Regions from separate parts of the Streptomyces sp. R818 genome, predicted to be linked through region 2. Evidence: riboswitches for the same ligand, from Rfam matches in the RefSeq annotation. Region 2 holds a riboswitch; each other region holds the start of a gene.
The links. A riboswitch is a leader RNA that binds a small molecule or an ion and turns the genes downstream of it on or off. The one in region 2 is predicted to bind cobalamin.
Positions count from the first base shown of each region.

Region 1: it holds a riboswitch for cobalamin, as region 2 does, so the genes downstream of both, nicT (Nickel transporter NicT) here and N5I75_RS32650 (CbtB domain-containing protein) in region 2, are expected to answer to the same signal.
Region 3: it holds a riboswitch for cobalamin, as region 2 does, so the genes downstream of both, N5I75_RS02475 (ribonucleoside-diphosphate reductase subunit alpha) here and N5I75_RS32650 (CbtB domain-containing protein) in region 2, are expected to answer to the same signal.
Region 4: it holds a riboswitch for cobalamin, as region 2 does, so the genes downstream of both, N5I75_RS31625 (ABC transporter substrate-binding protein) here and N5I75_RS32650 (CbtB domain-containing protein) in region 2, are expected to answer to the same signal.

Region 1 is NZ_JAOCNE010000013.1:62,548-70,276, forward strand. It holds gene N5I75_RS29745 (acyl-CoA-like ligand-binding transcription factor) at 1-586, opposite strand, end outside; gene N5I75_RS29750 (oxidoreductase) at 681-1,664, shown strand; gene N5I75_RS29755 (class I SAM-dependent methyltransferase) at 1,707-2,417, opposite strand; gene rho (transcription termination factor Rho) at 2,744-3,877, shown strand; gene N5I75_RS29765 (GNAT family N-acetyltransferase) at 3,922-4,425, shown strand; gene N5I75_RS29770 (inorganic diphosphatase) at 4,513-5,016, shown strand; cobalamin riboswitch at 5,045-5,269, shown strand; gene nicT (Nickel transporter NicT) at 5,301-6,392, shown strand; gene N5I75_RS29780 (hypothetical protein) at 7,061-7,729, shown strand, end outside.
Region 2 is NZ_JAOCNE010000014.1:239,772-247,500, reverse strand. It holds gene prpB (methylisocitrate lyase) at 1-162, opposite strand, end outside; gene N5I75_RS32675 (MmgE/PrpD family protein) at 162-1,670, opposite strand; gene N5I75_RS32670 (short-chain fatty acyl-CoA regulator family protein) at 1,931-3,382, shown strand; gene N5I75_RS32665 (histidine phosphatase family protein) at 3,467-4,075, shown strand; gene N5I75_RS32660 (hypothetical protein) at 4,054-4,359, opposite strand; gene N5I75_RS32655 (CbtA family protein) at 4,482-5,237, opposite strand; gene N5I75_RS32650 (CbtB domain-containing protein) at 5,260-5,481, opposite strand; cobalamin riboswitch at 5,519-5,668, opposite strand; cobalamin riboswitch at 5,776-5,917, shown strand; gene N5I75_RS32645 (ABC transporter substrate-binding protein) at 5,948-7,006, shown strand; gene N5I75_RS32640 (FecCD family ABC transporter permease) at 7,003-7,729, shown strand, end outside.
Region 3 is NZ_JAOCNE010000001.1:554,849-562,577, reverse strand. It holds gene N5I75_RS02500 (terpene synthase family protein) at 1-311, shown strand, start outside; gene N5I75_RS02495 (bifunctional albaflavenone monooxygenase/terpene synthase) at 308-1,681, shown strand; gene N5I75_RS02490 (helix-turn-helix domain-containing protein) at 1,694-2,656, opposite strand; gene N5I75_RS02485 (hypothetical protein) at 2,751-2,924, shown strand; gene N5I75_RS02480 (ribonucleotide-diphosphate reductase subunit beta) at 2,941-3,966, opposite strand; gene N5I75_RS02475 (ribonucleoside-diphosphate reductase subunit alpha) at 3,966-6,314, opposite strand; cobalamin riboswitch at 6,440-6,568, opposite strand; gene mctP (monocarboxylate uptake permease MctP) at 6,693-7,729, opposite strand, start outside.
Region 4 is NZ_JAOCNE010000014.1:16,212-23,940, forward strand. It holds gene N5I75_RS31600 (hypothetical protein) at 1-255, shown strand, start outside; gene N5I75_RS31605 (hypothetical protein) at 277-1,383, opposite strand; gene N5I75_RS31610 (L-threonylcarbamoyladenylate synthase) at 1,587-2,207, shown strand; gene N5I75_RS31615 (ABC transporter ATP-binding protein) at 2,210-2,986, opposite strand; gene N5I75_RS31620 (FecCD family ABC transporter permease) at 2,983-4,047, opposite strand; gene N5I75_RS31625 (ABC transporter substrate-binding protein) at 4,044-5,102, opposite strand; cobalamin riboswitch at 5,140-5,332, opposite strand; gene N5I75_RS31630 (nucleotidyltransferase domain-containing protein) at 5,411-5,902, shown strand; gene N5I75_RS31635 (arginine deiminase) at 5,915-7,177, opposite strand; gene N5I75_RS31640 (basic amino acid/polyamine antiporter) at 7,215-7,729, opposite strand, start outside.

The sequences.
Region 1 (7,729 bases), on a different contig from region 2:
CCGCGACGACCGCGAACGCCTCGTCGAGGAGGGCGACCGGGTCCTGCGCCGCGTCGCTCGCGCTCCAGCGCTGCAGGACGACGTGGAACGCGTTGAGCGCGGTGCCCGTGGCGAGGCGCGGGTAGAGGTCGGTCTCCGGGTCGAGGCCGACGCGGGCCGCCAGCTCACCGGCGAGATCGTCGCGCCACTGCGCCTGGCGCTCCAGGAACCGGGCGTGCAGCGCCGGGGTACGCAGGATCAACTGGACGACGCGCAGCGCCCGTTCGGAGTCGGCGGCGCACGTGGTGACCGGTACGCGCACGGCGTGCAGCAGGGCCTCGGCGGGCGTCTCACCGGCCGGGCGCCCGGCGAGGGCGGCGCGCATGTCCGCGCCCATGTCGGCCAGGAACTGGACGACGACGTCCTCCTTGGACGCGAAGTACCGGAAGAAGGTCCGCTTGGAGACTCCGGCGGCCGCCACGATCTCGTCGACGGTGACCGTGTCGAAGCCCTTGAGCGCGAGCAGCTGCAGGGCCGCCTCGGTCAGTTCGTCCGCCACGAGCTGTCTCTTGCGCTGGGCCAGGCTCAGCTGGGGTCGCGTGCTCACCCGCCCACCCTACATCCGCGTTCTACACCCCATGCCCTCATTGGCACTCAGTATCTTCTTGACACCAAGTGCCACCAAGGTCAGGCTGTGCCACATGGACGCACACAGCGAAAGCGGAAGCGGAAGCGGGCGGGGCGGAGCGCGCGGGGAGCGGTGGGGCGCGGACCGCGTCCCCGACCAGAGCGGGCGGGTCGCGGTCGTCACGGGGGCGGCCGGTGGTCTCGGCCTGGCCGCCACCAGAGCCCTGGCGCGGCGGGGAGCGCAGGTGGTCCTCGCCGTGCGCGACCCGGACAGGGGGCGCGCCGCCGCCGCCACGGTCACCGCGCGGCAGCCGGACGCGCGGCTCGACGTGCGCCGCCTCGACCTCGCCGACCTCGACTCCGTACGGGCCTTCGCCGACGGGCTGCGCGCCGACCACCCCCGGATCGACCTCCTGCTCAACAACGCCGGGGTGATGGCGCCGCCCCGCACGCTCAGCGCCCAGGGCCACGAGATCCAGTTCGCGACGAACCACCTCGGGCACTTCGCGCTCACCGGGCTGCTGCTCGACGCGCTGCACCAAGCGCCGGAACCGCGTGTGGTGACGGTGAGCTCGCTCGAACACCGCAAGGGCCGCGTCGACTTCGACGACCTGACGGGTGAGCGCGGCTACGACCCGATGGGGTTCTACCGGCGGTCGAAGCTGGCCAACGCCCTGTTCGGCCTCGAACTGCACCGCCGCCTGGCCGCCGACGGCTCCCCGCTGCGCAGCGTGCTCGCGCACCCCGGGTACAGCGCGACCGGCCTCCAGACCAACGGCACGGTCCGGCTGCCGCGCCTGGTCTTCGGGTACCTGGCCAGGCCTTTGGCCCAGTCGGCCGAGCGTGGCGCGCTGCCGCTCCTGTACGCCGCCACCCAACCGGGCGTCCGGGGCGGCGAGTTCATCGGGCCCGACGGCCGGGGCGAGCTGCGCGGCACGCCGACCCGGGTCCGCCCGGCCCCGTCGGCGCTCGACACCGAGGCGGCGCGACGGCTGTGGGAGGTCTCGGAGGAGCTGACGAAGGTGCGCTTCACCCGGGGGCGCGCGGGCAGGCGTTAGAGCCGCCTCGTCGCCACGACCAGGCGACAGCGCGGCCGGGCGTCAGCGCTTGGTGGCCACGACCAGGCGGCAGCGCGGACTGCCGTCGGGCCGCTCCCCCAGCTCCGGCAGGCCCCGCAGCGCGATGTCGAACCCGGCCGCCGCCAACTCCCGGCGTACTTCGCCGAGTCGGAACGGCCGGTAGTACATGACGAACGGCGGGCGCCACACGGCGTTGCGCAGGCGCATCGCGCCGTCGAAGCCGAGCATCATCCAGTACGCGGGCGACCCCGGCCGCGCCGGAGCGGGCAGCGGGAACGCGAACTGCCCGCCGGGGCGCAGCACTTGACGCACCTGGGCGAAGAGGGCCGGGTACTGCCCGGGCAGGAAGTGGCCGAACGCGCCGAAGCTCACGACGAGGTCGAAGACGGCCCGGAACGGCAGCGCGAGGGCGTCCCCGCGCACGTACGAGGCGGCCGGCTCCTCCCCGCGCGCGACGTCCAGCATGCCCGCGCTGAAGTCGACGCCCACGGTCCGCCCGGCGCACACCTCGCGCAGCACGCCGAGCCCCGCCCCGGTCCCGCAGCACAGGTCGAGCCCGTCCCCGTACGGGCCGAAGTCGCTCAGCGCCCGCGCGACCGGGGTGAGGACGCTGTCCGGCGTGCGGAACGGGGTCTGGTCGAACTTCGGGGCGAGCAGGTCGTAGCCGCGCTCGACCGACGACAGCGCCTGAACGGCCAGCTCGCGGAGGGTGGGGCCGTGGGGTGTGAACATGGCCGCCCAGCATAGATCGGCGGGGCCGCGAAGTCCGCTGTTGCCGTCCGCCCGGATGTGAGTGCTACAGTGCGAGTGGCACGTGTGTACGCCCCTTCCGAGGCGCCGGTGCCGCATCCCTTCTCGCTTCGCAGCGATCCGCTTCTCAGCCATCCGCTTCGCAGCGATCTGTCTTTCCCAGCGCCTCAGCGCGCGCATCTCTTCCGGCCACGGGCTGTCCTGCCCGTCCCGCGGGGCGTGATGTTCCGCCCCGCCGCTCGCCGGTCCCCCCTTCCCTTCTGCACTCCGCGTACCACCAGCGTCCGCGAAAGGACCGTGAACCGATCATGACCACCACCACTCTGGAAGCACCGGACATTTCCGTACGGACGGCCACCGGCGTCCTCGACATCGGCCCGAACGGGGCGGGGCACCTGCGCGCCGCCACCTTGCTGCCGGCCTCCCACGACGTCCAGGTCCCCGCCGCGCTCGTCCGCCGACTCGGGCTGCGCAAGGGCGACTTGGTGGCCGGGCTGTGCGCCAGGCCGCACACGCTCACCCACGTCGAGACCGTCGACGGCGCACCCGTCGACGCCGTCCGAAGCCGCCCCCGCTTCGGCGACCTCACCCCGCTGCACCCGTCCGAGCGGCTGCGCATGGAGAGCCCGGCGAGCGGCCTCGGGGGCCGCGTCGTCGACCTCTTCGCGCCGGTCGGCAAGGGCCAGCGCGGACTGCTCGTCGCGCCGCCGAAGACCGGCAAGACCGTCCTGCTGCAACAGCTCGCCGCCGCCGTCGCCGCCAACCACCCCGAGGCGCATCTCATGGTGGTGCTCGTCGACGAACGCCCCGAGGAGGTCACCGACATGCGGCGCTCCGTGCGCGGCGACGTGTACGCCTCCACCTTCGACCAGCCCGCCAAGGCGCACATCGCGCTCGCCGAACTCGCCGTCGAGCGCGCGAAGCGCCTGGTCGAGCGGGGCCGCGACGTCGTCGTCCTGCTCGACTCCCTCACCCGGCTGTGCCGCGCCCACAACAACGCGGCCTCCTCGGGCGGCCGGACCCTGTCCGGCGGTGTCGACGCCGCCGCGCTGCTCGGCCCGAAGCGGCTGTTCGGGGCCGCCCGCAACACCGAGGAGGCCGGCTCTCTGACGATCCTCGCCACCGCCCTCGTCGACACCGGCTCCCGCGCCGACGACTACTTCTTCGAGGAGCTCAAGAGCACCGGCAACATGGAGCTGCGCCTGGACCGCTCGCTCGCCGACCGCCGCGTCCACCCGGCCGTCGATCTCGCCCCTTCCGGCACGCGCCGCGAAGAACTCCTGCTTTCCGCGACGGAGTTGACGGCCGAGCGCGGACTGCGCCGGGCGCTGCGGGACCGGGACGGCCACTCCTCCTACGAGGCGCTGCTCGACAGGCTGCGCCACACCCCCGACAACGCCGCGTTCCTGCGCCAGGTCCAAGCGACCGTGCCCACGGGCTGACCGCCGATTGCCGGGTCCGCGATCAGATACGTAATACTCGACGCATGACATCGAGCATTACGCGGCGTGGCGGTGACCCCGCCGTCACGGTGCGCCGGGCCACCGCGCGCGACGCCAGACGGCTGACCCGGCTCGTCCGCGGCTCCCGCGCCTACGAGGGCCCGTACGCGCCGATGGTCGCGGACTACCGGGTGGGCCCCGACTACATCGAGGCACACCGGGTCTTCGTCGCGGCCTCGCTCGCCGACGACCGCGTGCTCGGCTTCTACTCCCTGCTCCTCGCCCCGCCGGAGCTGGACCTGATGTTCGTCGCGAACGACGCGCAGGGAATGGGCATCGGGCGCCTGCTCGTCGCGCACATGCGGGACGAGGCGCACACCGCGGGCCTGGACCACGTACGCGTCGTCGCGCACCCGCCGGCGGAGGGCTTCTACCGCAGCGTCGGGGCGCACCGCACGGGCACGGCCGTCGCACGGCCCCCGGCCGTCGCATGGGACCGGCCGGAACTCGTCTTCCCCATCGGCCCCTCCGGCCGGGGGCTGTCCTAGGGCCTGTCGAAGGGCTTCCGCCCCCGGCCCGCGCGGCGCACACTCGGTGGCAATTCGAGCGGGCGGCAATGGGGCAAGGAGGCCACATTGGGCGGCAGCGAGACGCGCGGCGACGCGTTCGACGTGATCGTGGAGATCCCGCAGGGCTCCCGGAACAAGTACGAGATGGACCACGAACTCGGGCGGATCCGGCTCGACCGGATGCTGTTCACCTCGACCCAGTACCCCGCGGACTACGGCTACGTACAAGGCACCCTCGGCGGCGACGGCGACCCGCTGGACGCGCTGGTGCTGACCGGCGACGCGACGTTCCCCGGCTGCGTCATCGAGTGCCGGGCCATCGGCATGTTCGTGATGAGCGACGAGAAGGGCCCGGACGAGAAGATCCTGTGCGTGCCCGCGCACGACCCGCGCCACGCGGAGACCCAGGACATCGACGACCTCCCCGAGTTCGACCGCCTGGAGATCACCCACTTCTTCGAGGTCTACAAGGACCTGGAGCCCGGCAAGTCCGTCGAGGGCTCGCACTGGGAGGGCCGGGAGAAGGCGTACGAGGAGATCGGGCGGGCGCGCGAGCGCCGCGAGGGGTAGCCGCCCGGAGCAGCGCGCGGCCCGTCCTCTAAGGTGGGCGGGCCGTGGTGCTCGGGAAGACCGGTGACGGCCCTTCGGGGCCAAGTCCGGAGCGGCCCTCGCCACTGTGATCGGGTTCCGTGCCGTCCCGCTTCCGGGTCGGTGCGGAGCACGCCGTTCCACCGCGCCACTGGCCGCCTCCGGGCGGCTGGGAAGGCAGGAGCGGCGCGCCATGCCCGTAAGCCAGGAGACCGGCCACGGCATCTCACGAAGTGATCCACGAGGTGCTGGAGCGTGATCAAGGCATGACCCTGCCCGGAACCCCCGCGACTTTCCGCTGGCGCCGTGAGGACACCGTCCGTACGGCGGGTCTCCTCGCGGTGATCGCGGCGCTGCACGTCGTCGCGTTCGGCGTGCTGTTCCTTCTCGTCGTCCCCGAGCACTACGAGGTCGGCGACAAGGCGTTCGGCATCGGACTCGGCATCACCGCGTACACGCTCGGGATGCGGCACGCGTTCGACGCCGACCACATCGCGGCGATCGACAACACCACCCGCAAGCTGATGGCGGACGGCAAGCGGCCCGTGTCGGTCGGGTTCTGGTTCGCGCTCGGGCACTCCAGCGTGGTCGTCGCGATGGCGGCGCTCGTGGCGGGCGGCGCGGCGCTCGCCGGTGTGCTCCTGAACGACGAGTCCACCACGCACCAGGTCCTGGGCGTGGTGGGCACGACGGTGTCGGGCACGTTCCTGTACCTGATCGCGGCGCTCAATCTGGTGGCGCTCCTCGGCATCCTGAAGGTGTTCCGGGCGATGCGCGAAGGCTCGTACGACGAGCGGGAGCTGGAGGAACACCTGGACTCGCGGGGCTTCATGAACCGCATCCTCGGCCGCTTCACCAGGTCGATCACCCGCCCCGGCCAGATGTACCCGCTCGGCTTCCTCTTCGGCCTCGGCTTCGACACGGCGACCGAGGTGACCCTGATGGTGATGGCGGGCAGCGGGGCCGCGGCCGGGCTGCCCTGGTACGCGATCCTCTGCCTGCCCCTGCTCTTCGCGGCGGGCATGAGTCTGTTCGACACGCTGGACGGGACGTTCATGAACTTCGCGTACCAGTGGGCGTTCTCCAACCCGGTGCGCAAGGTGTTCTACAACCTCACGATCACCGGTCTGTCGATCGCGGTCGCGTTCTTCATCGGCACGATCGAGCTGGTCGGTGTCCTGCGCGAGAAACTCGCCCTCACGGACGCGGTGACCGGCTGGATCGCCGGGCTCGACCTCGACAACGTGGGGTACGTCATCGTCGGCCTGTTCGTCGCGGTGTGGGCGGCGGCGCTCGCCTACTGGCGTCTGGCCAAGGTCGAGCAGCGCTGGTCGGCACGGGTCGCCGAGGGCGGTTGAGGCGGGGCCGGAGTCGGGCTCCGGGGCGCGTGTGTCCGGCGGGGCGCGCGAATGCGGGCCGTTCGGCCCAGTGAGGAGGGTCACATGGCCCGATTGCCCCGGCCCGCGCCTTGGGGATACTGCTCAGCAGAGCCTCCCGTGCCCTCGCTCTCCCGCCGCGGCGCACGGTCGAGGCCCGGGCCCGCCGGTCGCAGTGGGGGGAGCTGCAATCGGCGGGCCCGGCACCTTTTCGCTCTTCGCTGGGCTCGGGGTGAGTTCTCCCGGGGCGGCCCGGCCAGGGCGGGCCTCACCCGGTCGGAGGTGCCCGGGGCGATAAGGTATCGGGTCGAACCGCCCGCGCCCGAGCACTCAGGAGCACCTACGTGACCGTAGCCATCGACTCGTCCGAGGCCCCCGTCCCGTCCGGCGAGAACAACGGGGAGGCGCCCGGCGCGGACGTACCGGCAGCCCGGCACGCGGGCACGGACGAGAAGACGGCCGGCCCGCTGGACACACCGGCCACATGGACTCCGCCCGGCGACGAGGCCGACGCCCCCGGGACAACGGTCCGGACCGACTCCGCCACGTCGGCAGAACTGACCGGGGCGCCCCCGGCGCCCGCCCCCTCCGGCCCGGACGAAGACGGCGCGTCCGAGAACTTCTGGCAGCCCGCCGGCGCGGACGACTCCGTGCCTGAGGTGCCGGAGGCCATTGCTCGGGATGCCCGTGAGTTCGGGGTGTACGCCCGTACCGGCGGGTGGACGTTCGCTCTGAAGGTGGCCAGGAGTGTGCGCCCCGGGGGACAGCCCGCCGGTGAATCGCCGAAGGTCTCCGCCCGGAGGTTCGCCGAGCTGGCGGAGTGCTCCCCCGAGCGTGTCATGCGGTTCTACAAGGCGTGGGACAGGGCCGCCGACGACGGCGTGGTCCCGCAGTTCGAGGCGCTGACCCCGGGCGCCGAGATCGAGTTGCCGGACGCCGATCTGTGGCTGCAGTACTACGTCTCGCGCTCCAGCGCGACCAGTGTGCGCGGCCAGGCCATCACCGAGGCCGCGGAGGCGGAGGGCATCCGGCCCACCAAGGCCCTGGAGGTCGCCGAGAACCCGACGGCGCTGCGGGCCGCGATCCTCGCCGACCCGGGCACCGCGGAAGCGGCCCGCAAGGCGCTGCTCGACCGCCTCGACGAGGACCCGCTGCTCCGCTCGGACCTGGCCCGCGACATCGTCCGCACGGACGACCTGAAGAAGGCCGTCGCGGAGGAATCGAAGACCGGCGACCGGCTCGAGTACGTCCGGAAGATCGCCGAGGAGGGGCAGGTCAAGACCGCCGCGGGCCAGAAGATCGAGGCCCCGCGGGAACTC
Region 2 (7,729 bases):
CACCGCGCCGGACAGGTAGACGGCGTCGAAACCGGTGTCCTGGACAAGGCGCGCGGAGAGCGGGTTGATCGCGCCGGGCATCCTCAACAGGCGTCCGGTGGCGAGCTGTTCGCGGAATGCGCGGCGGCGTTCCTGCGGTGTCGTACGGGTGTGGAGCAGCATCAGAACAGGCCCTTCGGGAGCTGCGCGTCGTACGCGGCGACGGCCTCCGCGTCCACGACCGGGAAGAGCCCGCCGAGATCGGCCGCGCCGAGGTTGGCGAGGTGTTCGGCGGCGGACAGGAAGCGGTCCTGGTCGGCGGTGGCGACGATGCCCTCGGTCAGGGTGCGGAACTTGTGCTGGTAGGCGGGACGGTCGAAGGGACGGGCCCCGGCCGGGTGGGCGTCGGCGACAGCGAGCTCGTCCTCGATCACCGTGCCGTCGGCGAGGGTGATCACCGCACGACCCCCGAAGGCGCGGCGCTGCGGGTCGGGCTCGTGGTAGCGGCGGGTCCACTCGGGGTCCTCGACCGTGGTGATCTTCTGCCACAGTCCGACCGTCCCGGGACGGCGGGCGCGCTCGGGCGCGTAGGAACGCTCGTGGTGCCAGGTGCCGTCCTCCAGGGCGACGGCGAAGATGTAGGGCACGGAGTGGTCGAGGGTCTCGCGGCTCGCGTGCGGGTCGTATTTCTGCGGGTCGTTCGCGCCGGAGCCGATCACGTGGTGGGTGTGGTGGCTGGTGTGCAGCACGATCGAGCGCACCTGGTCGAGGGGGCCGACCTTGTCGCGTAGCCGCCGGGCCAGGTCGATGATCGCCTGTGCCTGGTACTCGGCGGAGTGCTCCTTGGTGTACGTGTCGAGGATCGCGTGGCGCGGTTCGCCGCGCTCGGGGAGCAGGACGGTGTAGTCGGAGCCGGGGCCGTCCAGCATCCAGGCGAGGAAGCCGTCCTCGCCCTCGTAGATGGGCGACGGGGCGGACTCCCCGCGCATCGCACGGTCGACGGCCTCGATCGCGGCCTTGCCGGCGAAGGCCGGGGCGAACGCCTTCCAGCTGCTGATCTCGCCCTTACGGGACTGCCGGGTCGCGGTCGTGGTGTGCACTGCCTGCTGGATCGCCTGGTGGACGGTCCCGGTCGGCAGCCGCAGCAGGGCGCCGAGGCCGCCGGCGGTGGCGGCGCTGAGATGGGCGACGTGGTCGATGCGGTGGGCGTGCAGGCAGATGCCCTTCACCAGGGCCACGTGGATCTCGTACGCGGCGACGATGCCGCGCAGCAGGTCGGCGCCGGTGCGTCCGGTGTGCTGGGCGACGGCGAGCAGCGGTGGGATGTTGTCGCCGGGGTGGGAGTAGTCGGCGGCCAAGTAGGCGTCGTGGAAGTCGAGTTCACGCACGGCGGTGCCGTTCGCCCAGGCCGCCCACTCCGGCGAGACGCGGACGCGGCTGCCGAACACGGAGGCCCCCGGCGCGGTGGCGCGGTGGGCGCTCGCCTGGGCGCGGGCGACCGCGACCGGGCGCCGGGTCAGGGAGGCGACGGCGACCGAGGCGTTGTCGATCACGCGGTTGACGGCCATGGCGGCGCAGCCCGCGTCGAGTTCGTCGGTGGCGGTGGCGACGGCGGCCAGCTTCCAGGCCAGCTGGTCCTCGCGGGGAAGGCGGTCGGAGCTGGGGTGGACGCGGACTCGGTGCTCGATCACGTGACTCCTCACGGTGGGGCGGCGGATGCCTGCCCCGGTACGGAAACGCGCGCCGCGACGGGCAGCGGCAGTGGATACAGGACGAGAACTCCCCTGTCGATGCGGTGATCCTGCCCGCTCCACCGACTCGGGGCCACACTCCGAGGCTGTGGAATCCGTACAGGTCACGACGGCTCATCTGCGAATTCTGCGAAGAATGCGGATGCTAGATTCGCAACTACGAGCCCGTTCGGGCATCCGCACGTACAGGAGGCGCGGCCATGCCCAGGCGTCCCACCGAGCGCAAGATCTACGCCCACGCGAAGCTCCGTCGGCTGCGACGCGAGGCGGGCATGAACCAGGTGGACATGGCCCGTGCGCTCGGCATCTCGACGAGTTACGCCAACCAGATCGAACAGAGTCAGCGCCCGCTGACGGCCTCCGTGCTGCTGCGTGTGGCGGAGGTCTTCGGGGTCGCTCCGGAGCATTTCTCCGGCGCCGACGAGGACCGTCTGGCCACCGATCTGCGGACCGCGCTTGCCGACGAGGCGTGCGGTGCCCCGCCCCCGCCGGTGGAGGAGATCGCCGAAGCGGTCCGCGACCACCCCGAGGTGGCGCGCGCCCTGGTGACCCTGCACCGCCGCTACCGTGACGTCGCCGCGCAGGCGGCGGCGCTCGGTACCTCGGACCGGGGCTCGCCGGGCCCGGCTGCGATGCCGTCCGCCGAACCGCACGACGACGCACGGGACTTCTTCTACGCCCACCACAACCACTTCGCGCCCCTCGACGCGGCCGCCGAGGAGCTGGCCGGGGAGATGGAGCTGCGGCCGGGACAGATCGCCGGGCCACTGGCCGTACGGCTTTCGATGCGGCACGGCCTGAAGGTGGTGCAGGCGGATCCGGGCCGCGCGGCCGACGCGCGTCGCCTGGACCGCGAGTCCGGTCTGCTGTTCCTGTCACCATGGCTCAGTGACGGACAGCGGGCGTTCCAGCTCGCCACCCAGCTCGCACTCCTGGAGCACGACCCGCTTCTCGGTCATCTGACGGACGGGGCAGACGAGTTGGGGTCGTCCGAGGCATCGGCCCTGGCGCGCATCGGGCTCGCGAACTACTTCGCAGGCGCGCTGCTGATGCCGTACACGGCGTTCCACCGGGCGGCGGAGGACAGCGGCTACGACATCGAACTGCTCGCGGCGCGCTTCGGTGTCGGCTTCGAGACGGTCTGCCATCGGCTCAGCACCCTGCAACGGCCCGGGCAGCGCGGGGTGCCGTTCTCGTTCCTGCGGGTCGACCGCGCCGGGAACATCTCCAAACGCCAGTCGGCCACCGACTTCCACTTCTCGCGGCTCGGCGGCACGTGTCCGCTGTGGACGGTGTACGAGGCGTTCTCCGCCCCGGGCCGTGTCCTCACCCAGGTCGCCGAGATGCCGGACGGGAAGCGCCACTTCTGGATCGCTCGCACCGTGACGCGAGGCGGCCACGGGCACCATGCGCCGCGCGCCGAGTTCGCCGTCGCGCTCGGCTGCGAACTGCGCCACGCCCATCGCCTGGTCCACGCGGCGGGAGTCGCACTCGACGATCCCCGGTCCGCCACTCCGATCGGGCTCGGTTGCCGAATCTGTGAACGGCGGGACTGCGCCCAGCGGGCCCGCCCGCCGGCCGGAGGACGGCTGGCGATCGACGCCGGGCGGCGCACGTACGTGCCGTATCCCGTGGAGGGGCAGGAGGACTGAGTCCCGGCGGGTGCTCCGCGCCACACAGCCCCCTGCCCCCGTACTCCCGTACTCCCGTACTCCCGTACTACGGAAGGTTCTGTCATGACCTGCCGCGTCTGGCTCGTCTCGCCCGCCATGAACGCCTCGCTCCGGCAGGCACGGTTCGACGACGGAGCCCCGCTCGATCCGGCGGGCCGCGAGGCAGCGAGAGCCGCCGCCCCGTCGCTGCCCGAGCCCGGCCTGGCCGTCGTGTCCGGGAGCCGCCGCTGCCGTGAGACAGCGGAACTGCTGGGACTCACCTCTTCCGCCTCACCTACTGAACTGGCCGTACCGAACGCAGGGGTGTGGCGCGGCAGAACCCTGGCCGAGGTGAGCGAGAGCTCGCCGCAGGACATCGCCCAGTGGCTGTCGGATCCCGAATTCCCCGCCAGGGGCGGGGAGTCGGTGGCCGACCTCTGCGCGCGCGTGTCACGGTGGCTCCAGGTGACAACCACGGACGACGGTCTCGTGATCGCCGTCGTGGAACCCGAACTGGTGCGTGCTGCCGTCGTGCACGCGCTGGGCGCGCCCCTGTCCGCTTTCTGGCGCTGCGATGTGGCTCCGCTGACGGTCACCGAACTGAGCGGACGTGGCGGGCGCTGGAACGTGCGCTGCGGGCGGCCCCTCTCCCCGGCCGTCGCTCAGCGCGGTCAGGGCCTGCCTTCCCGGTAGCGGTGCAGCAGCGTCGCCAGGGCGCAGCGCGGGCAGTCGGCTTCGGCGGAGCTTTGGTGCGGTGAGGAGGCGCAGGCGGCCGGAGTGCAATCCCCCACCAGTTCCTCCAGCTCTTCCAGAAGGCGCCGGGTCCGCTTGGCCTGCTGGGCGAGCACCCGCACCTTGGCGCTCTGGCCGCCGATCTGTCGTCGGCTCGCAAGAAGGTTCTCGTATTCCTCCATGGTGAGGGCGACCGCCTCACGGCCGCCGAGGACGATGTGCCGGGGCTGCGGTTGTCTGCCCACTCGGCTCCTCGCTTCGTCGCCGGACCAGTGGTGCCTGGGTGAACGCGTGAGGGCCCACGGATGGTTCCGTGGGCCCTCACGTACGACGCGATCGGCTCGATCTCCTCGCCGGAGCGGCCGGTTCAGCTCCCTGCGGGGACCGCGTGGCCGACCGCGGCGGGCCGGGGCTTGAGCAGGCGCTCGGCCAACTCGCCGAAGAGCAGGCCGAATCCGGTCCACAGCGTGATCTGGATGGCGAGGGCGGAGAGCCTGAAGCGCCAGAGCACAGCGGCCGGGAAGTGCTCGGGCACCTCGTTGATCACGGGCAGGAACTGGAAGGCCAGGCCGATGACGACGGCGAAGCCGAGGACCGCGACCACGGTGGCCCACCAGGTGCCCAGACGCGGGGCCAGCCGCTTGCCGAGCATCGTCGCCGCGACCGCGATGAGCACGCTCAGCACCATCATCAGGAAGTACAGCGTGGTCCGCTTGCCGATGGTGTCGGGGTTGCCGACGGCCGGCGGGTTCGCGGGGTACTTCAGGAACGGCACGACGTAGACCGCGAGCAGGGCGCAGCCGGACAGCAGCAGCGCCGTGGCGCGCGGGCCGAAGCGGCCCACCCGGCCGAGCGCGAAGCAGTAGGCGAGCGCCGCGATGCCGCCGAAGGCGACCCCGTAGACGAGGACGCCGGTAGCGAGTCCGGCCGTGGACTGGAGGCTGCGCGAGACGAGTTCGACCTCGTCACCGTGCGAGTGACCGGCGTGGGCCTCCTCGAAGCCGATCGCCTTGTCGACCATCGGCTCGCCGAGCCAGTAGGCGATGACGAGGGCGAGCACGCCCGCCGCGAGACCGGCGAGCATGCCCCGAACGAGCAGGCTGCGTACGGTGGTTGAGTTCATGAGCTGTTCGGTGTCCCTTACGTCAGTGGCAGGGGAAGCCGAGCAGGTGGCGGGCGTCGTGCACCCACTCATGGACGTCCGCGCCGCTGAACACGGAGGTGGCTCCCTGTTCGGCGCCGACGAAGTACAGAAGAACCAGCATCAGGACACCGAAGAACACGGCCCACGGGGCTATGTCCTTCAGGGGGAGCTTGGCCGGTATGACAGGGGTGGTGGCGGTCGGCTGGGCGACGTGCTGCGCCATGGCAGGGCCTCCTCGGGAGTTCGCGTCCCATCTCGGTGGTGCACAGGGACGACAGCCACGGGTCTGACTCACGGGACACAGATGCTGTCCCGTATCACAGTGGCGCGACCGTGCCGGGTTCTCACCGGCTTCCGTCGACCGTCGTCGATAACGAAGAGACGGTATCGCCTGTCGCGTTCATGGCCAAGACCGGCAGAACCACCACGTTCGGCGGCGAGGTCGATGCCGGCGACACGATCGTCCTGGATCGGGGCTCCCGACCCCGATCCGACCCGATTCCCTGGTTTGCCTTGTCATTACGTACGATCACCGGGTCAAAGCCGCGGCAGGAGCCAGGAAGCCGGTGTGAGTCCGGCACGGTCCCGCCACTGTGACCGCGCGCGTCTCGAAGGGCGTACGCGGAAGTCAGGTCACTGACCTGTCGCGGGCCCGATCCGAGGAGCGCGGACTCCGCAGGAGGCTTCCCATGCACGACGGTCACCACCGTTCCCTTTTCTCGTTCTCCCCGTCGGCCGCGGCCGCACGCGGGCGGCGTCCGGCGCGTCTCGCCGCGGCTGCCACCGCGCTGTCGGCGATCCTGCTGACAGCAGGGTGCAGCTCATCGGGCACGTCCGCCGACTCCCCGAAAGCCGGGGCCTCGGCGGCGAAGGGCTTCCCCGTCACCGTCGACAACTGCGGTGTCAAGACGACGTACACGAAGCCGCCGTCCCGCGCGGTGACGATCCACCAGCACCCGGCCGAACTGATGCTCTCGCTGGGCCTCAAGGACCGGATGGTCGGCACCTCGTATCCCGACTCGGCGGTTCTGCCCGCTCTGCGCAAGGACTTCGCGTCGATCCCGCAGCTGTCGAAGGAGGCACCGTCGTTCGAGAAGGTCCTGGACACCGATCCCGACTTCGTCTACGGCGGGTACGCCAGCGCGTTCGCGGAGAAGGAGGGACGCTCGCGCAAGGCGTTCCAGGACGCGGGCATCGACACCTACCTCAACCGGGAGAACTGCGCCGGGAAGAAGGGGGTGACCATGCAGGACACGTATACCGAGATACGCACGATCGGCAAGATCTTCGGCGTCTCCGACCGCGCGTCCGCCCTCGTCTCCAAGCTGCGCGGCCGCGTCGACAAGGCGAGCAAGGCCGTGCGGGACGCGGACGACGTCTCCGTGTTCGTCTACGACAGCGGCGACAAGTCCGCCTTCACCGCGGGCGGCAAGGGCCTGGGCAATGAACTGATCAAACTGGCGGGCGGCAAGAACGTCTTCGCCGACCTGGACGACGTGTTCGGCGACGTCTCCTGGGAACAGGTCGTGGACCGCAAGCCCGACGTCATCGCCATCTACGACTACGCGGGCACCAGCGTCGCGCAGAAGAAGAAGTTCCTGCTCTCCCAGCCCGCACTCGCCGACGTGCCCGCGATCAAGAACAAGCGTTTCGTGGTGCTGCCGCTGACCGACACCCTGGTCGGCGTCCGGTCGGCGGACGCGGTGGGCGACCTGGCGCGCGGGCTGCACCCGGACAGCTTCAAGTGACCGCTCCGGCTGTCGCGAAGGCCAGGAGTTCCGCCGCGGTGAAGGCGGGCCGCCGGGGTTCGTTCGTCCTCACCCTGGTGGTACTCGGCGTGCTCCTGCTCGCCTCCCTGACCGCCGGGCTCGCTCTCGGCTCGGTGCACGTGCCGCCCGCCCAGGTGTGGGGCATCGTGACGCACGCGCTCGGCGTCGACTGGTCGGAGCCGACCTGGACGCGGGCGCGGGAGACGATCGTCCTCGATGTGCGCGGGCCCCGCGTCCTGCTCGGCGCGGTCACCGGCGCCGGCCTCGCCGTCGTCGGTACGGCGTTGCAGGCACTGGTCCGCAACCCGCTCGCCGAGCCGTACCTGCTCGGGGTGTCCTCCGGCGCCTCACTCGGCGCGGTCGCGGTGATCGTGTTCGGGGTGAGCCTGTTCGGGGCGGTGTCCCTGTCGGCGGCCGCTTTCGCCGGAGCGCTGGGGGCGCTCGTACTCGTCTACGCCGCCGCCCGCACCGGCGGCCGCATCACCTCCCTGCGGCTGATCCTGGCCGGGGTCGCGGTGGCGTCGGTGCTCAGCGCCCTGTTGAACCTCCTGCTCCTGACCACGGACAACGGCAACGAGGCGCGCACCGTCCTCGCCTGGACGCTGGGCGGTCTGGGCGGTGTGTCCTGGGGGTCGCTGTGGCTGCCGGGGCTGGCCCTGCTGCTCGGCATCGCCGTCCTCATGGTGCAGGCCCCGAACCTGA
Region 3 (7,729 bases), on a different contig from region 2:
TTTCTCTTCGGCAGGCGACGGAGGAAGTGCGGCGCAGAGTCGAGGGGACCATCGACGACTTCATCGCCGCGGAGGCGGAGGTGGAACAGCTCGCGGTCGCCACGGAGAATATCGGCGCCCACGGCAAGGACCTCGCGAGGGCTTTACGGTCGTGCGTGGGCAATATGCGGAACTGGTTCAGTTCCGTGTACTGGTTCCACCACGAGTCGGGGCGGTACGCGGTCGACAGCTGGGACGACCGGGCGACCCCGCCCTACGTCACGGACGTCGAGCCGGTCGAACAGACGGACCAAGTGGGAGAGTGCGCATGACCGTCGAGTCGACCCTGCCGGCGCCCTCGTCGCCCGGCGCGGAGCCGGGGCGCCCCCCACTCGCCCCGGGTGGCGCGCCGCTGCTCGGCCACGCCTGGAACCTGCTGCGCGACCCGCTCGGCTTCCTGACGCGGCTGCGCGACGGCGGCGACGTGGTCCGGCTGAAGCTGGGCCCGAGGACGGCGTACGCGGTGTGCGACCCCGAACTGGTCGCCACGCTGCTCAAGAGCCCGGACTTCCTGGTCGGAGGCCCGCTCTGGGAGACCATGGGCGTCCTGCTCGGCAAGGGCGTGGCGACCAGCAACGGGCCGCTGCACCGGCGCCAGCGCCGCGCCGTCCAGCCCGCGTTCCGCAGGGAGCGGATCCACGCGTACGCGGCCGTGATGGAGGAGGAGGCGCGGGCGATGGCCGCCCGCTGGAGCGACGGGCAGCACGTCGACATCGCGGCCGAGGTGTTCCGCACGGCGACCCGGATCGTGGCCCGGTCCGTGCTCCACATCGAGTCCGTCGACGAGCGCGCCGACCGGCTGAGCGCGGCGCTGCACACCGTGTTCGAGGGCCTGTACCGCAGGATGGTGCTTTCCTTCGGGCCGCTGTACCGGCTGCCGACCCCGGCCAACCGGCGATTCGAGAACGCGCTGGCCGATTTGCATCGCCTGGTCGATGAGATCGTGGCCGAGCGAAGGGCGTCGGGCAGCAATCCGGGTGACCTTCTCGCGGCTCTGCTCGAGGACCGCGACGAGAATGGTGAAACCGTCAACGAGCAAGAGGTGCACGACCAAGTCGTCTCCCTCGTCGTGGCCGGTGCCGAGAATGTCGCGAAGACGCTGACGTGGGTGTTCCAGCTTCTCGCCGAACACCCGGAGGCGGAAAAGCGGTTGTACACGGAGGTTGAATCCGTGACGGGTGGCGGACCGGTCGCTTTCGGTGACGTCAAAGAACTCGCATATATGCGGAATCTGCTCACCGAGTCGATGCGGATTCGGCCCGCTGTCTGGATTCTGACGCGGCTCGCCGCCGTCGACACGACGCTCGGTGGATATCGCATTCCCGCCGGGTCGGACATCGTCTACAGCCCGCTGGCCATGCAGCGCGACCCCCGCGCGTTCGCCGACCACCTCGCCTTCGACCCCGACCGGTGGCTGCCCGAGCGCGCCGCGGACGTCACACCCGCGGCGCACGCCCCCTTCAGCGTCGGCAACCGCAAGTGCCCCGGCGACCACTTCAGCATGGCCGAACTGTCGATCATCCTGGGCACGGTGGTCTCGCGCTGGCGGCTCGTGCCGACCGACGAGACGGACAGCACGGCCCGTATCGGGATCACGCTCCAGCCGAAGCGGGCCGTACTGCGGGTGGAGGCGCGGGGCTAGCCGGGACAGGCCCTAGCCGGCCAGGCGTACACGGAAGGTCCTCCTGAAGGCGTTGGGCGTCGTGCCCAGCGCTTTCATGAACTGGTGGCGCATCGCCGCCGCGTTGCCGAACCCGGCGCGCGCGGCGATGGCGTCCACCGTCTCGTCCGTCCGCTCCAGCAACTCCTGGGCGAAGAGCACCCGTTGGCGAAGCAGCCAGCGGTACGGCGTCGTGCCCGTCTCCTGCTGGAAGCGGCGGGCGAAGGTGCGCGGTGACATGAGCGCCCGCGCGGCAAGATCCTCCACGGTCACCGGCTCGTCCAGGTGCCGCTCCATCCAGGCGAGGACCTCGCCGACGGTGTCGCAGCGCGTCGCGGGCAGCGGCCGCTCCACGTACTGGGCCTGGCCGCCGTCGCGGTGCGGCGGCACGACCATGCGGCGCGCGACCGCGTTGGCCACCTCGGAGCCGTGCTCGGTGCGCACGATGTGCAGGCAGGCGTCGATCCCGGCCGCCGTGCCCGCGCTGGTGATCACCGAGCCCTCGTCCACGTACAGGACGTCGGGGTCGACCCGGGTGCGCGGATATCTGACGGCGAGATCGTGCGCGTACCGCCAGTGGACCGCGGTCCGGCGGCCGTCGAGCAGTCCGGCCTCGCCGAGCACGAACACCCCCGCGCACAGGCTGAGCACGCGCGCGCCCCGGTCGACCGCCCGGCGCAGCGCGTCGAGCAGCACCGGCGGGTACTGGTCGAAGCGCCGCCCCGCGGAGGGGATCGCGATGAGGTCGGCCTCCTCCAGGCGTTCGAGGCCGTACGGGGTGGAGACCGTCATGCCCGGTACGTGAGTGGTGAGCGAGGGCCCTTCCACGGAGGCGACCGCGAAGTCGTACGCGGGCAGCCCGGAGTCGCTGCGGTCGAGGCCGAACACCTCGCACACGACGCCGAGTTCGAAGGGGTGCACACCGTCGAGCAGCACTGCGGCCACGTTCTTCAGCATGTCTGCCAGTGTGCCGCAGAGCTGGCAGTAATTCGAGGGTCAGTGACAGGACTGCCACTGCCGCGCGGGGCCGGACGGCGGGAGAGTAGAGGACATGAACACAGCGATGAACTACCTCACCGTCCTCTTCGTCTTCCTCCTCCTCGCCGCCCCGTCCCTGTGGGGCGCCGCGCACGACCGCCGGATCGACCGGGAGATCCGGCAGGCCCGGGACGCGCGGGAGAGGGAGAGCCTGACCCGCGGCCCCGAGTACGCGAAGGTCGCGTAAGACCTCGTAGAAGCGCCTAGAAGTCCTCGTCGAAGCCGACCGAGCCCTCGACCGCCACCTGGTACGCCGAGGGCCGGCGCTCGAAGAAGTTCGTCAGCTCCTGGACACCCTGCAGCTCCATGAACGAGAACGGGTTCTCCGAGCCGTAGACCGGCGCGAAGCCGAGCCGCTGGAGCCGCTGGTCGGCCACGCACTCCAGGTACTGCCGCATCGAGTCGGTGTTCATCCCCGGCAGCCCCTCCCCGCACAGGTCACGGCCGAACTGCAGCTCGGCGTCGACCGCCTCCCGCAGCATCGCGGTGACCTGCTCCTCAAGCGCGTCGTCGAAGAGGTCCGGCTCCTCCTTGCGCACCGTGTCGACGACGTCGAAGGCGAAGCTCATGTGCATCGTCTCGTCGCGGAAGACCCAGTTGGTGCCGGTGGCCAGGCCGTGCAGCAGGCCCCGCGAGCGGAACCAGTACACGTAGGCGAAGGCCCCGTAGAAGAACAGGCCCTCGATGCACGCCGCGAAGCAGATCAGGTTGAGCAGGAAGCGGCGGCGGTCCGCCTTGGTCTCCAGGCGGTCGATGGACTCGACCGAGTCCATCCACTTGAAGCAGAACTCCGCCTTCTCCCTGATGGACGGGATGTTCTCCACCGCGGCGAACGCGGCAGCGCGGTCGTCCGGATCGGGCAGATAGGTGTCGAGCAGCGTCAGATAGAACTGGACGTGCACGGCCTCCTCGAAGAGCTGGCGCGAGAGGTAGAGCCGCGCCTCCGGGGAGTTGATGTGCTTGTAGAGGGTGAGCACCAGGTTGTTGGCGACGATCGAGTCGCCCGTCGCGAAGAACGCGACCAGGCGGCCGATCATGTGCTGCTCGCCCGGCGACAGCTTCGCGAGGTCGGCGACGTCGGAGTGGAGGTCGACCTCCTCGACGGTCCAGGTGTTCTTGATCGCGTCGCGGTAGCGCTCGTAGAAGTCCGGGTAGCGCATGGGGCGCAGGGTCAGTTCGAAGCCCGGGTCGAGCAGGTTCTTCGCGGTCTTCTCAGGAGTGGTCGTCATTACTGGCAGGCCTCGCAGGACTCGGGGTTTTCCAGGGAGCAGGCGACGGCGTCGGGCTCGGCCATCTGGACCGGCACCCGGGCAGCGGCCCGCGCGATGCGCGTCGCGGGGCGCGAGCGCAGGTAGTACGTCGTCTTCAGGCCCGACTTCCAGGCGTACGCGTACATCGAGGAGAGCTTGCCGATGGTCGGCGTCTCCAGGAACAGATTCAGGGACTGGGCCTGGTCGAGGAACGGCGTGCGGGCCGCCGCCATGTCGATGAGCCCGCGCTGCGGCAGCTCCCACGCCGTGCGGTACAGCGCGCGGACCCCCTCGGGCACCCAGGTGAAGCCCTGCACCGAGCCGTTCGACTCGCGCAGCGCCTCGCGGGTCTGCGCGTCCCAGACGCCGAGCCGCTTGAGCTCGTCGACCAGGTAGGAGTTGACCTGGAGGAACTCGCCGGAGAGCGTCTCGCGCTTGAACAGGTTGGAGACCTGCGGCTCGATGCACTCGTAGACGCCCGCGATGGAGGCGATCGTCGCGGTCGGCGCGATGGCGAGGAGCAATGAGTTGCGCATGCCGACGGCGGCGATCCGTTCCCGCAGCGCGGCCCACCGCTCCGGCCAGGTCACCTGCGCGTCGGGGTAGTGGTCGGGGTGCAGGACTCCGCGCGCGGTGCGGGTCTTCTCCCAGGCGGGCAGCGGGCCGTTGCGCTCGGCCAGGTCGGCGGAGGCCTCGTACGCGGCGAGCATGATGCGCTCGGCAAGGCGCGTCGAAAGTGCTTTCGCCTGCGGCGAGTCGAAGGGCAGGCGCAGCTTGAAGAAGACGTCCTGGAGGCCCATCGCGCCGAGGCCGACCGGGCGCCAGCGGGCGTTGGAGCGGCCCGCCTGCTCGGTCGGGTAGAAGTTGATGTCGACGACGCGGTCGAGGAAGGTGACGGCGGTGCGGACCGTCTCGTCGAGCCGCTCCCAGTCGATGTCTCCGTCGACGACGAAGGCGCCCAGGTTGACCGACCCCAGATTGCAGACAGCGGTCTCCCCGTCGTCCGTCACCTCCAGGATCTCCGTGCACAGGTTCGAGGAGTGGACGGTGTGGCCGGGCTCCGCGGTCTGGTTGGCGGTGCGGTTGGCGGCGTCCTTGAAGGTCAGCCAGCCGTTGCCGGTCTGCGCGAGGGTGCGCATCATGCGGCCGTACAGCTCGCGCGCGGGGATCGTCTTCTGCGCCTTGCCGTCGGCCTCGGCAGCGCGGTACGCGGCGTCGAACTCGGCGCCCCACAGGTCCACGAGGTCGGGCACGTCGGCCGGGGAGAACAGCGACCAGGGGCCGTCGTCGGCGACGCGGCGCATGAACTCGTCGGGGATCCAGTGCGCCAGGTTGAGGTTGTGGGTGCGGCGCGCGTCCTCGCCGGTGTTGTCGCGCAGCTCCAGGAACTCCTCGATGTCGGAGTGCCAGGTCTCCAGGTAGACGGCGGCGGCGCCCTTGCGGCGCCCGCCCTGGTTCACGGCGGCGACCGACGCGTCCAGCGTCTTCAGGAACGGCACGATGCCGTTGGAGTGCCCGTTGGTGCCCCGGATCAGCGAACCCCGGCTGCGGATGCGGGAGTAGGAGAGTCCGATGCCGCCGGCGTGCTTGGAGAGGCGGGCCACCTGGTGGTAGCGGTCGTAGATCGAGTCCAGCTCGTCGAGCGGGGAGTCGAGCAGGTAGCAGCTCGACATCTGCGGGTGACGGGTGCCGGAGTTGAAGAGGGTGGGGGAGGAGGGGAGGTAGTCCAGGCGGCTCATGAGGCCGTAGAGGTCGGCGACCTCGCCCAGGGCGCGCACGGAATCGTCCTCGGCCAGACCGGTGGCCACGCGCAGCATGAAGTACTGCGGCGTCTCGATGACCTGGCGGGTGATCGGGTGGCGCAGCAAGTAACGGCTGTGCAGGGTGCGCAGGCCGAAGTAGCCGAAGCGGTCGTCGGCGCCGGTGTCGATGAGCGCGTCGAGCCGCGTCGCGTGTACGCGGGCGAACTCGGCGGTGCGGTCGGCGATCAGGCCCTCCCGGTGGCCGACCGCGATCGACCCCGTGAAGGAGGTGACCCCCTGCGTGGCTGCCTCGGCGGCGATGGTGAGCGTGAGCAGGCGGGCGGCGAGCCGGGAGTAGACCGGGTCCTCGGAGATCAGCCCGGCGGCGGCCTCGGTGGCCAGCTCGCGCAGCTCGGCCTCGTCGGCGCGGGCGCTGCGGCCGCGCAGCGCGGCGGCGGCGACGCGGCCGGGGTCGGCGCCCGGGAGGTCGGCGGTCAGCTCGGTCAGGGTGCGCAGCAGCGCGGTGCCCGGAGCGTCCTGCTCTTCTGCGGCTGAGACCGGTTCGGCGGGCGGCGCGATGGTCACTGGGGGCTCTCCCTCGCTCGGCTCGGGGCCTTGCGGGGAGGAGTGGCTCGGGCGCGCACGCAGGGGGGCGCCGTCGTCACCGGCCCATTCCGCGAGGCCCGGACGTCATCTCCGTCCGGGCCGGACGGCTCGGACGGGCTGCGGCAGGTCGTCGGACTCACGCGGGCGCGGCGGTATGCGCGCTACGTTCACCGTTGCGGGACAGTTCCGGATTTGCACCGGATTCCCCTGCGGCTGCAGCGAGAGCGAGCATACATGTTGTGCCGGGTGCGAGTGACGGGCCCATATCTTGTGTCGGCCGTGTCGTTCAGCGGCACGTACGAGGACGGGCCCCTCCGCGCAAGCAGAGGGGCCCGTCCTAAGGAACGTACGACTGGATCAGTGGCCGGAGCCCGCCCCCACGACCGGGAGGTCCGTCTGCACGCCCTTGTCGCCGGCGTCGGCCGTGTAGTCGCCGGGCGACGTCTCGTCGATGCCCTCGGGGGCCTTCGCCGCCCTCAGGACGAAGGTCAGGACGACGGTCACGATCACGTTCATCACGAACGCCGTCAGACCGATGTACCCGATCTCCCCGATGCCGGGAATCTCCTTCGAGGACCCGCCGAAGTGCGCCTGCGTCGGCGACGCCACCCCGTACGCGGCGAGCGTGCCGTACACCATGCCGACCGCCCAGCCCGCGATCAGCGCCCAGCGGTGGAACCAGCGGGTGAAGAGGCCGCCGACCAGCGCCGGCATGGTCTGCAGGATCCAGATGCCGCCGAGGAGCTGGAAGTTGATGGCGACGGTCTTGTCCATGGTGAGGACGAAGACGAGCGCGCCCACCTTCACGAGCAGCGACACGAGCTTGGAGACCTTGGTCTCCTGCGCCGGGGTCGCGTCGGGCTTGATGAAGTCCTTGTAGATGTTGCGCGTGAAGAGGTTCGCCGCGGCGATGGACATGATGGCCGCGGGCACGAGCGCGCCGATGCCGATGGCGGCGAACGCGACACCCGTGAACCAGTCGGGGAACATGTCCTCGAACAGCTGCGGGATCGCCAACTGCCCGTTCTGCACCTTGATCCCGGCCGCGATCGCCATGAACCCGAGCAGCGCGAGCAGGCCCAGCATGAGCGAGTACAGCGGCAGGATCGTGGTGTTGCGGCGGATCACGTCACGGCTCTTGGAGGAGAGCGTCGCGGTGATCGAGTGCGGGTACATGAACAGCGCGAGCGCCGAGCCGAGCGCGAGCGTCGCGTACGTCCAGTGGCCCGCCTCGCCCGGCGCGAGCGCCCCGACGGGTTTCCCTGTCGCCGGATTGAGCTGCTCGAACTTCTCGCCCGCCGCGGCGAAGATGTCGTCGAAGCCGCCCAGCTTGATCGGGATGTAGATGATGGCGACCGCGATGACGAGGTAGATCAGACCGTCCTTGACGAACG
Region 4 (7,729 bases), 220 kb from region 2:
GGGCGGCTCGTGTCGGAGGTGTTCCCGACCATCGAGATCCCGGCCGGGGCCGACCCGGAGGAGGCCGCCGAGCTGGCCATCGCCGCGCTCATGCCGGCCAGCGTGTCGCTCGTCGAGGCGTTCGCGTTCCTCTTCACGCAGCTCGCGAAAGTGCACGACGAGGGAAGGACCGACGTCAACTCCACCGAGCTGCTGCGGGAGATCGCGCTGCGGATGTCCGACCCGGGCGGCCTGGAGGCGGAAGAGGAGGAGTGAGCCCCCGCACGGGCCCCGCGGCTACTTGTGCGGGTCGCGGAAGCGGCCGAACGCCTTCGTGAGCGCGCTCAGCGGCGAACCGTCCGCCCTGGTCTGGCCGGCCCCGGCCGGACCGGGCGGCGGAGCGGCCGCGCCGACCTCGGCGAGCGCCGCCTGAGCCGCCTCGGCCGCCTCCCGGTACAGGTCACGCGACTTCGTCATCGCGTCGAGCGCCTCCGCGTACCGGCCGACCATCGACTGGGCGTGGGCCAGCTCCTCCTCGGGCGTCAGCAGGTGCCAGCCGTGCCGCAGGCGGGTCAGGGCCCGCTCGGCGTCCGGGGTCAGCGGCTGCGGCAGCGCCGCGTACTCGTTGATCCGCTGGAGCAGCTCGACCGGCTCGGAGCCGTCCAGGAAGACATTGCGGACGGCGAAGCGCTCGGCGTCGTACCCCGGCTCCTGCGGGGCCGTCGGCAGGAGCACGGCGCCGCCGCGCGGCATCCTGAGCTTCAGCTCCCGCTTCATCGCGAAATCGGCGATCTGCGCCTGCTCGGGGGTGGCCCGGTGCTCTATCACCCGGTGGCGCAGGCTCGGCGGCAGGAAATCGATCACCGGCCGCTGCCCCCGCGCGTCCGGCGTCATCGCCTCGTGCACCACGACGTGCACGTACCAGCTCTCGCGGGTGCAGTCGCGCAGCCGGTGGCGCAGCTCGTCGTCGTCCTTGGGGAGATGGTTGACCGCGCGCAGGCGCACGCCCGGGATCATCGCGTGGTCCCACGGGATGATGTCGCTGTCCGGCCAGAACATCGTGGCCGGCGAGGGCCAGTTCGGCTCCCACGCCCGCTCGGCCTCGGCCGCCAGGACCCAGATCACGCCGTCGCCGTCCTTGCGGCGCCCCTCGGGCTCGTACGTCGTCAGCTGCGCGCGCACCGTGACGTCGTCGGCGACCCGCCAGCGCGCCTCGAACAGGCGCCGGGCGGTGGGCCCCGGGTCGGCGGACTCGTCGCGCGGGTGCAGGACGGTGGAGCGGGCCGCCTCGACGGGGTCGAGGTCCTGGAAGTCGTCGAGCACCCCGGCCGCCCTGAGGGCGATCAGGTTGCGCCGCACGTCCTGCTCGGGCTCGGGCCGAGGTGGCGTCCGTGACCGAGCCACGCGGTGTCGGGGACGGTGATCGGGGAGCTGCTGTTTTTGGCCATGGGGTTTTCTGTGAGTGGTCGGGGCAGGACCAGTATGGTCCGTGCCGCGCCCGTCGGAAGAGGGCAGGGTGGGCGGGTGTCGGGATTGTCGCGCGTGTACGCGGAATCCGCCGCCCCGCAACGCCGTGGCGTTCGCCACTGATCCCGTAGGGTCGACGGATGGCCCGCTACTTCGATGTGCACCCCGAGAACCCGCAGACGCGCACCATCGGCGCGATCGCCGACTCCGTCCGCGACAGCGCGCTGATCGCCTACCCCACGGACTCCTGCTACGCGCTCGGCTGCCGCCTCGGCAACCGCGAGGGCGTCGAGCGGATCCGCGCGATCCGGCATCTCGACGACAAACACCACTTCACCCTCATGTGCCAGGACTTCGCGCAGCTCGGCAGGTTCGTGCACATCGACAACGACGTGTTCCGCGCCATCAAGGCGGCGACGCCCGGCAGCTACACGTTCATCCTGCCCGCGACGCGCGAGGTGCCGCGCCAGTTGCAGCACCCGAAGAAGAAGACGGTCGGCGTCCGCATCCCCGACCACGTCGTGACCCAGGCGCTCCTCGCCGAGCTGGGCGAGCCGCTGCTCTCCAGCACCCTGCTGCTGCCCGGCGAGGACGAGCCGCTGACGCAGGGCTGGGAGATCAAGGAGCGGCTCGACCACGTCGTGGACGCCGTCCTCGACTCCGGCGACTGCGGCACCGAGCCGACGACCGTCGTCGACTTCTCCGACGGTGAGGCGACCGTCGTACGGCGCGGCGCGGGGGACCCCGACCGTTTCGAGTGAGTTCAGCGCAGAGTGCCGAGGAAGCGGATGTGCGGGCGCTCGCCCGGCCCCGGCCTGGTGATGTGCGCGCGGACGCCGTAGACGCCGGCGATCAGCTCCTCGGTGAGGACGGCGCCGGGCTCGCCCGCCGCGACGACCCGGCCTCCGCGCAGGACCACGACCTGGTCGCAGTAGGCGGCGGCCAGGTTGAGGTCGTGCAGGGCGACGACGCTGGTCAGCTCAAGACCTGAGATCAGGTCGAGCAGCTCCAACTGGTGCTGGATGTCCAGGTGGTTCGTCGGCTCGTCGAGCAGCAGCTCGCGGGGCTCCTGCGCGAGGGCGCGCGCGATCTGCGCCCGCTGCCGCTCGCCGCCCGACAGGGTGTGCCACAGGCGGTCCGCGTGGCCGGCGAGGCCGGTGCGCTCCAGCGCGTCGCGGACCGTCGCCTCGTCCGCCGCCGACGCGGGCGACCAGGCCCTGCGGTGCGGGGTGCGGCCGAGCCGGACGACGTCCGCGACCGTCAACTCGACCTGGGTGTCCGCCTGTTGGTGGACGAGCGCGATGCGCCGGGCGGCCGTCCTGCGCGGGACGGCACCGAGCGCGTCGCCGTCGAGCGTGACGACACCGGACGCCGGGGCGAGCACCCCGGCGAGCAGGCGCAGGAGCGTCGACTTGCCCGAGCCGTTCGGGCCGAGGACGCCGGTGACGGCGCCGGGCCGCGGCGTCAGGCTCACCCCGTCGAGCACGAGCGTGCCGCCCGCCGACCAGGAGACGCGGTCCGCCGCGAGGCCCGCGCTCACCGGGCGCCCCGGGCGCTGCGACCGCCCCGGCCGGCCCGGCCGCCCCGGCCGCTTCCGCGGAAGAGGACGAGCACGAACGCGGGCACGCCGATCAGCGACGTCACCACCCCCACCGGAACCTCCTGCGGTTCGAGGACCGTACGGGCCAGGGTGTCGACCCAGACCAGGAACACCGCCCCGGCGACCGCCGTGACCGGGAGCAGCCGGGTGTGCCCGGGGCCGACCAGGGCGCGCGCCGCGTGCGGGAGGACGAGCCCGACGAAGCCGATCGCCCCGGCCGCGCTGACCAGGGCCGCCGTGAGCAGCGCCGTCACGCAGAGCAGGACGATCCGGGTCCGCGCGACGTGGACGCCGAGCGCGGCGGCGGCCTCCTGCCCGAAGGCGAACGCGTCCAGGGTCCGCCCGTACCCGAGACACACCGCGAGCGCCACGATCAGCACGGCGAGGCACAGCCACACTTCGGTCCAGCCGACGCCGCCGAGCGAGCCGAGCAGCCAGAACAGGACGCCGCGGGTGGTCTCCGCGTCGGCGGCGGTCAGGATCACGAACGAGGTCAGCGCCGAGAAGAGCTGCATCGCGGCGACCCCGCACAGCACCACCCGGTCCGTCGAGCCGCCCAGCAGGTGGCTGAGCACGAGGACGAGCGCGAACGAGCAGAGCGCGCCGAGGAAGGCGCCGCCGGAGACGGAGAGCGCGCCGCCGCCGAGGCCCAGGACCACGACGAGGACCGCGCCGGTCGAGGCGCCCGAGGAGACGCCGAGCACGAACGGGTCGGCGAGGGGGTTGCGCAGCAGCGCCTGCAGCACCGTGCCGCAGACGGCGAGGCCCGCGCCGCAGACCGCCGCGAGCAGGGTGCGCGGAAGGCGCAGGTTCCACACGATGCCGTCGCGGATCGGGGAGAGGTCCGAGGTGCCCCAGCCGATCCTGGCGCCGACCGTCGACCACACGTCGGCGACGCGGATGTGCGCGGGCCCGATCGTGATGGCGACGGCGACCGATACGCAGAGCGCCGCGAGGGCCGCGGCCCAGTAGAGGGCGGGGCGGACCACCGTGGTCGTCACTTGTCGAGGCCGAACTCGCGCAGCGCGGCGGCCACCTTCTCCACGCCCTCGACGGTGCGGATGGTGGGGTTGAGGGCCTGCCCGCTGAGCAGCACGTACCGCTTCTCGCGCACGGCCGTCATGTTCTTGGTGACCGGGTCGGACTCCAGGAACCTGATCTTCTGCGCGGCGGACTCGGCGGACTGGGAGCGGCGGGTGAGGTCGCCGATGACGAGGACGTCCGGGTCGCGGTCCGCGACCGTCTCCCAGTTGATCTGCGGCCACTCCTCGTGGGTGTCGTCGAAGACGTTGCGCACGCCGAGTTCCTTGGTGACGATGCCGGGCGCGCCGCAACAGCCCGCCATGTAGGGCGAGTCGGAGTTGGCGAACCAGTACAGGACGCTCACGCCGTCGGCGTCGATCCCGGTCGTCGCCTTGTCGACCCGGGACGTGAGCTGAGCGACGAGCTTCTCGCCGCGCTCCTCGACGTCGAAGATCCGCGCCAGGTCACGTATCTCGCCGTAGACCGTGTCCATCGTCAGCGCGCTGGTGCGGACGCCGTCGCCGTCCCCGCTGTTGTCCTTGCCCGCGCAGTCGCTGGGGGAGAGGTAGGTGGGCACGCCGAGCTTCTCGAACTTGTCGCGCGGTGCCACGCCGCCCTTGCCGATCGTGTACTGGAAGGAGGCGGCGGCGAAGTCCGGTTCGGTGTCGAGGACCTTCTCGAAGGAGGGGTAGCGGTCGGCGAGGCGCGGCACCTTCGCGTTCGCCTTCTCCAGGCCCTTGAGGACAGGGTCGGTCCATGTCGCGGTGCCGACCATCCGGTCCGCGAGCCCGAGCGAGAGCAGGATCTCCGCCGAGCCCTGGTCGAGGGCGACGGCCCGGCGCGGGGTGTGCGCGACGCGGACCGTCGCGCCGCAGTTGTCGAGGGTGACGGCGGCGCCTGCACCCTGGGCGGCGTCGGCGGAGCCGTCGCCACCGCCGCACGCGGTCAGGAGAAGGGCGCCCGCCCACAGCGGTGCGAAGTGGCGGAGTCGACGTGCGAAGGGCACGGGGGTTCCTCTGCGTCCAGGGCCCATACGCGGAGCCGGCCTACGGTTCACCCCCGGCCGGGTCTCGGTCCGGAGGCCGCCAGCAGGTCTTCGGACTCGGGATCGTCCAGGCGGAGCGCCTTCCCGAACCGTCGACCGGCTCAGTGGCAGTGGCCCCGCCCGTCCCCCTCACCGCTGCGCGTCAGCTCCGGACTCTCACCGGATTCCCTGACCCGTACGCGCTCCCTACAGAACGCACAAAGGTACGACTGGCTCACGGAACGTATCACGGGCCCACCCACGCCCCCGAAATCCGTTCGCCGCCCGCGCCCCGCCCGCCTAGCCTGCCTCGCGTGATGACAGCGGACGACGTACGAGGCGTCCTCGCCCTGCTGCGGGAGGCCGGGGCGGACGTGTGGATCGGCGGCGGCTGGGGCATCGACGCCCTCGTCGGCGAAGAGACCAGGGACCACCGCGACCTCGATCTCATGCACCGGCACGAGCAGGAGCCCGCCGTGCTCGCCGCCCTCACCGGCGCAGGGTTCGCCGAGACCCTCGACTGGCGCCCCGCGCGCTTCGTCCTCGCCCACCCCGACGGCCGCGAACTCGACCTGCACCCCTTGCGCTTCGCCGCCGACGGGTCGGCCGAGCAGTCCTCGCTCGACCCGGAGCGGCCGTTCCGTTACCCGGCGGAGGTCTTCGTCACCGGCACGATCGCGGGGGAGCCGGTCCCGTGCCTCTCGGCCGAGCAGCAGGTGCGCTTCCACCAGGGCTACGAGCCCGCCGACCGCGACCGGCACGACATGGCGCAGCTGCGCCGGGTCTTCGGCATCGCCACGCACTTCTGACCGGGCGGCGCCTCAGTAGGAGACGGGGTCGCGGACGATCGGGCATGTCATGCAGTGGCCGCCGCCCCGGCCGCGGCCGAGTTCCGCGCCGACGATCGTGACGACCTCGACGCCCGCCTTGCGCAGCAGCGTGTTGGTCTGGGTGTTGCGGTCGTAGGTGACGACGACCCCGGGCTCCAGGGCGACCGCGTTGTTGCCGCTGTCCCACTGCTGGCGCTCGGAGGCGTACACGTCGCCGCCGGTCTCGATGACCCGTAGCCCCGGCAGGCCGAGCCCCCGCGCGACGACGTCGACGAACGGGGTCGTCCCCTCGTCGGTGATGTCGAGCCCCGGCGCCTTGTCGCTGGGGCGCAGCGAGAACGTGTGCACCGAGTCCATGATCCGCGGGTAGAGCGTGACGATGTCCCGGTCGGCGAAGGTGAAGACGGTGTCCAGATGCATCGCCGCGCGCAGCTTCGGCATCCCGGCGACGATGACGTGCTCGGCCGCGCCCTTCTCGAACAGGGCGGTCGCGACCTGCGTGATCGCCTGCCGCGAGGTGCGCTCGCTCATGCCCATCAGGACGACGCCGTTGCCGACCGGCATGATGTCGCCGCCCTCGAACGTGGCCTGACCCCAGCCCTGTTCGGGGTCGCCCCACCAGACGGTCGAGCCCGCGAACTCCGGGTGGAAGCGGTAGACCGCCTTCATCAGGAGGGTCTCGTCGTGGCGTGCGGGCCAGAACAGCGGGTTCAGCGTCAGGCCGCCGTAGAGCCAGCAGGTGGTGTCGCGCGTGTAGAGCGTGTTGGGCAGCGGCGGCATCAGGTACTCGCGCACTCCGCTGGACTCGCGCGCCATCGACACGTACGCGGAGCGGTACTCGTCCGGCAGATCGGTGGTGGCGAGCCCGCCGATGAGGAACTCGGCGAGCTTCTCCGGCCGCAGCGTCTCCAGGAAGGCGCGGGTGTCGTCGATGAGCCCGACCCCCACCTGATTGGCGACGATCTTGCGGTCGAGCAGCCAGTCCTTCGCCTCGGGCAGCGCCATCGTCTGCGCGAGCACCTCGTGCAGCTCGACGACCTCGATGCCGCGCTGCCGCATCTTGTTGACGAAGTCGGCGTGGTCGCGCTGCGCGTTCTCCACCCACATCACGTCGTCGAAGAGGAGGTCGTCGGAGTTGGTCGGGGTCAGCCTGCGGTGGGCGAGCCCCGGCGCGCAGACGAGGACCTTGCGGAGCCGGCCCACCTCGGAGTGGACGCCGTAGGCGGCGGACGCGGGTGTCTCGTGGTCGGTCACGGTGTGCCTCCGGGCTTCGGGAAGGGGGTCACGGGTCTCACAGGCTGATCCAGCCCGCCGCCAGGGCGACGACGCCGAGCACGGCACCGGCGACGGAGACGGCGATGACGACCAGCTCGCCCGGCGAGAACAGGCGCCGGCCCTGCTCCCTGCGGGCCATGACGAACAGGATCGTGGCCGGGGCGTAGAAGACGAAGGAGACCAGAAGGAACTTCAGCCCGGCGGCGTACAGCAGGAACGCCGTGTAGAGCGTGGCGACCGCCGCGATCACCAGTTCGCGCGACGAGGTGCGTCCGCCCTCGGTGAGCGGGTCCTCCCGCGCCCCGATCCGGACGGCGAAGGCGGCCGCGAAGAGGTACGGGATCAGGGACAGCGCGCTGGTCAGGTTGAGCGCGAAGTTGAACGCGTCGTCCGAGAACGCGGTGACGATCAGCACCAGCTGGGTGAGGACCGTCGTCATGAGCAGCGCGGGCACCGGCACGTCGGCCGGGGTCGAGCGGCGCAGGAAACGCGGCATGTCGTCGTCCTTGGCCGCCACGAAGAGCACCTCGG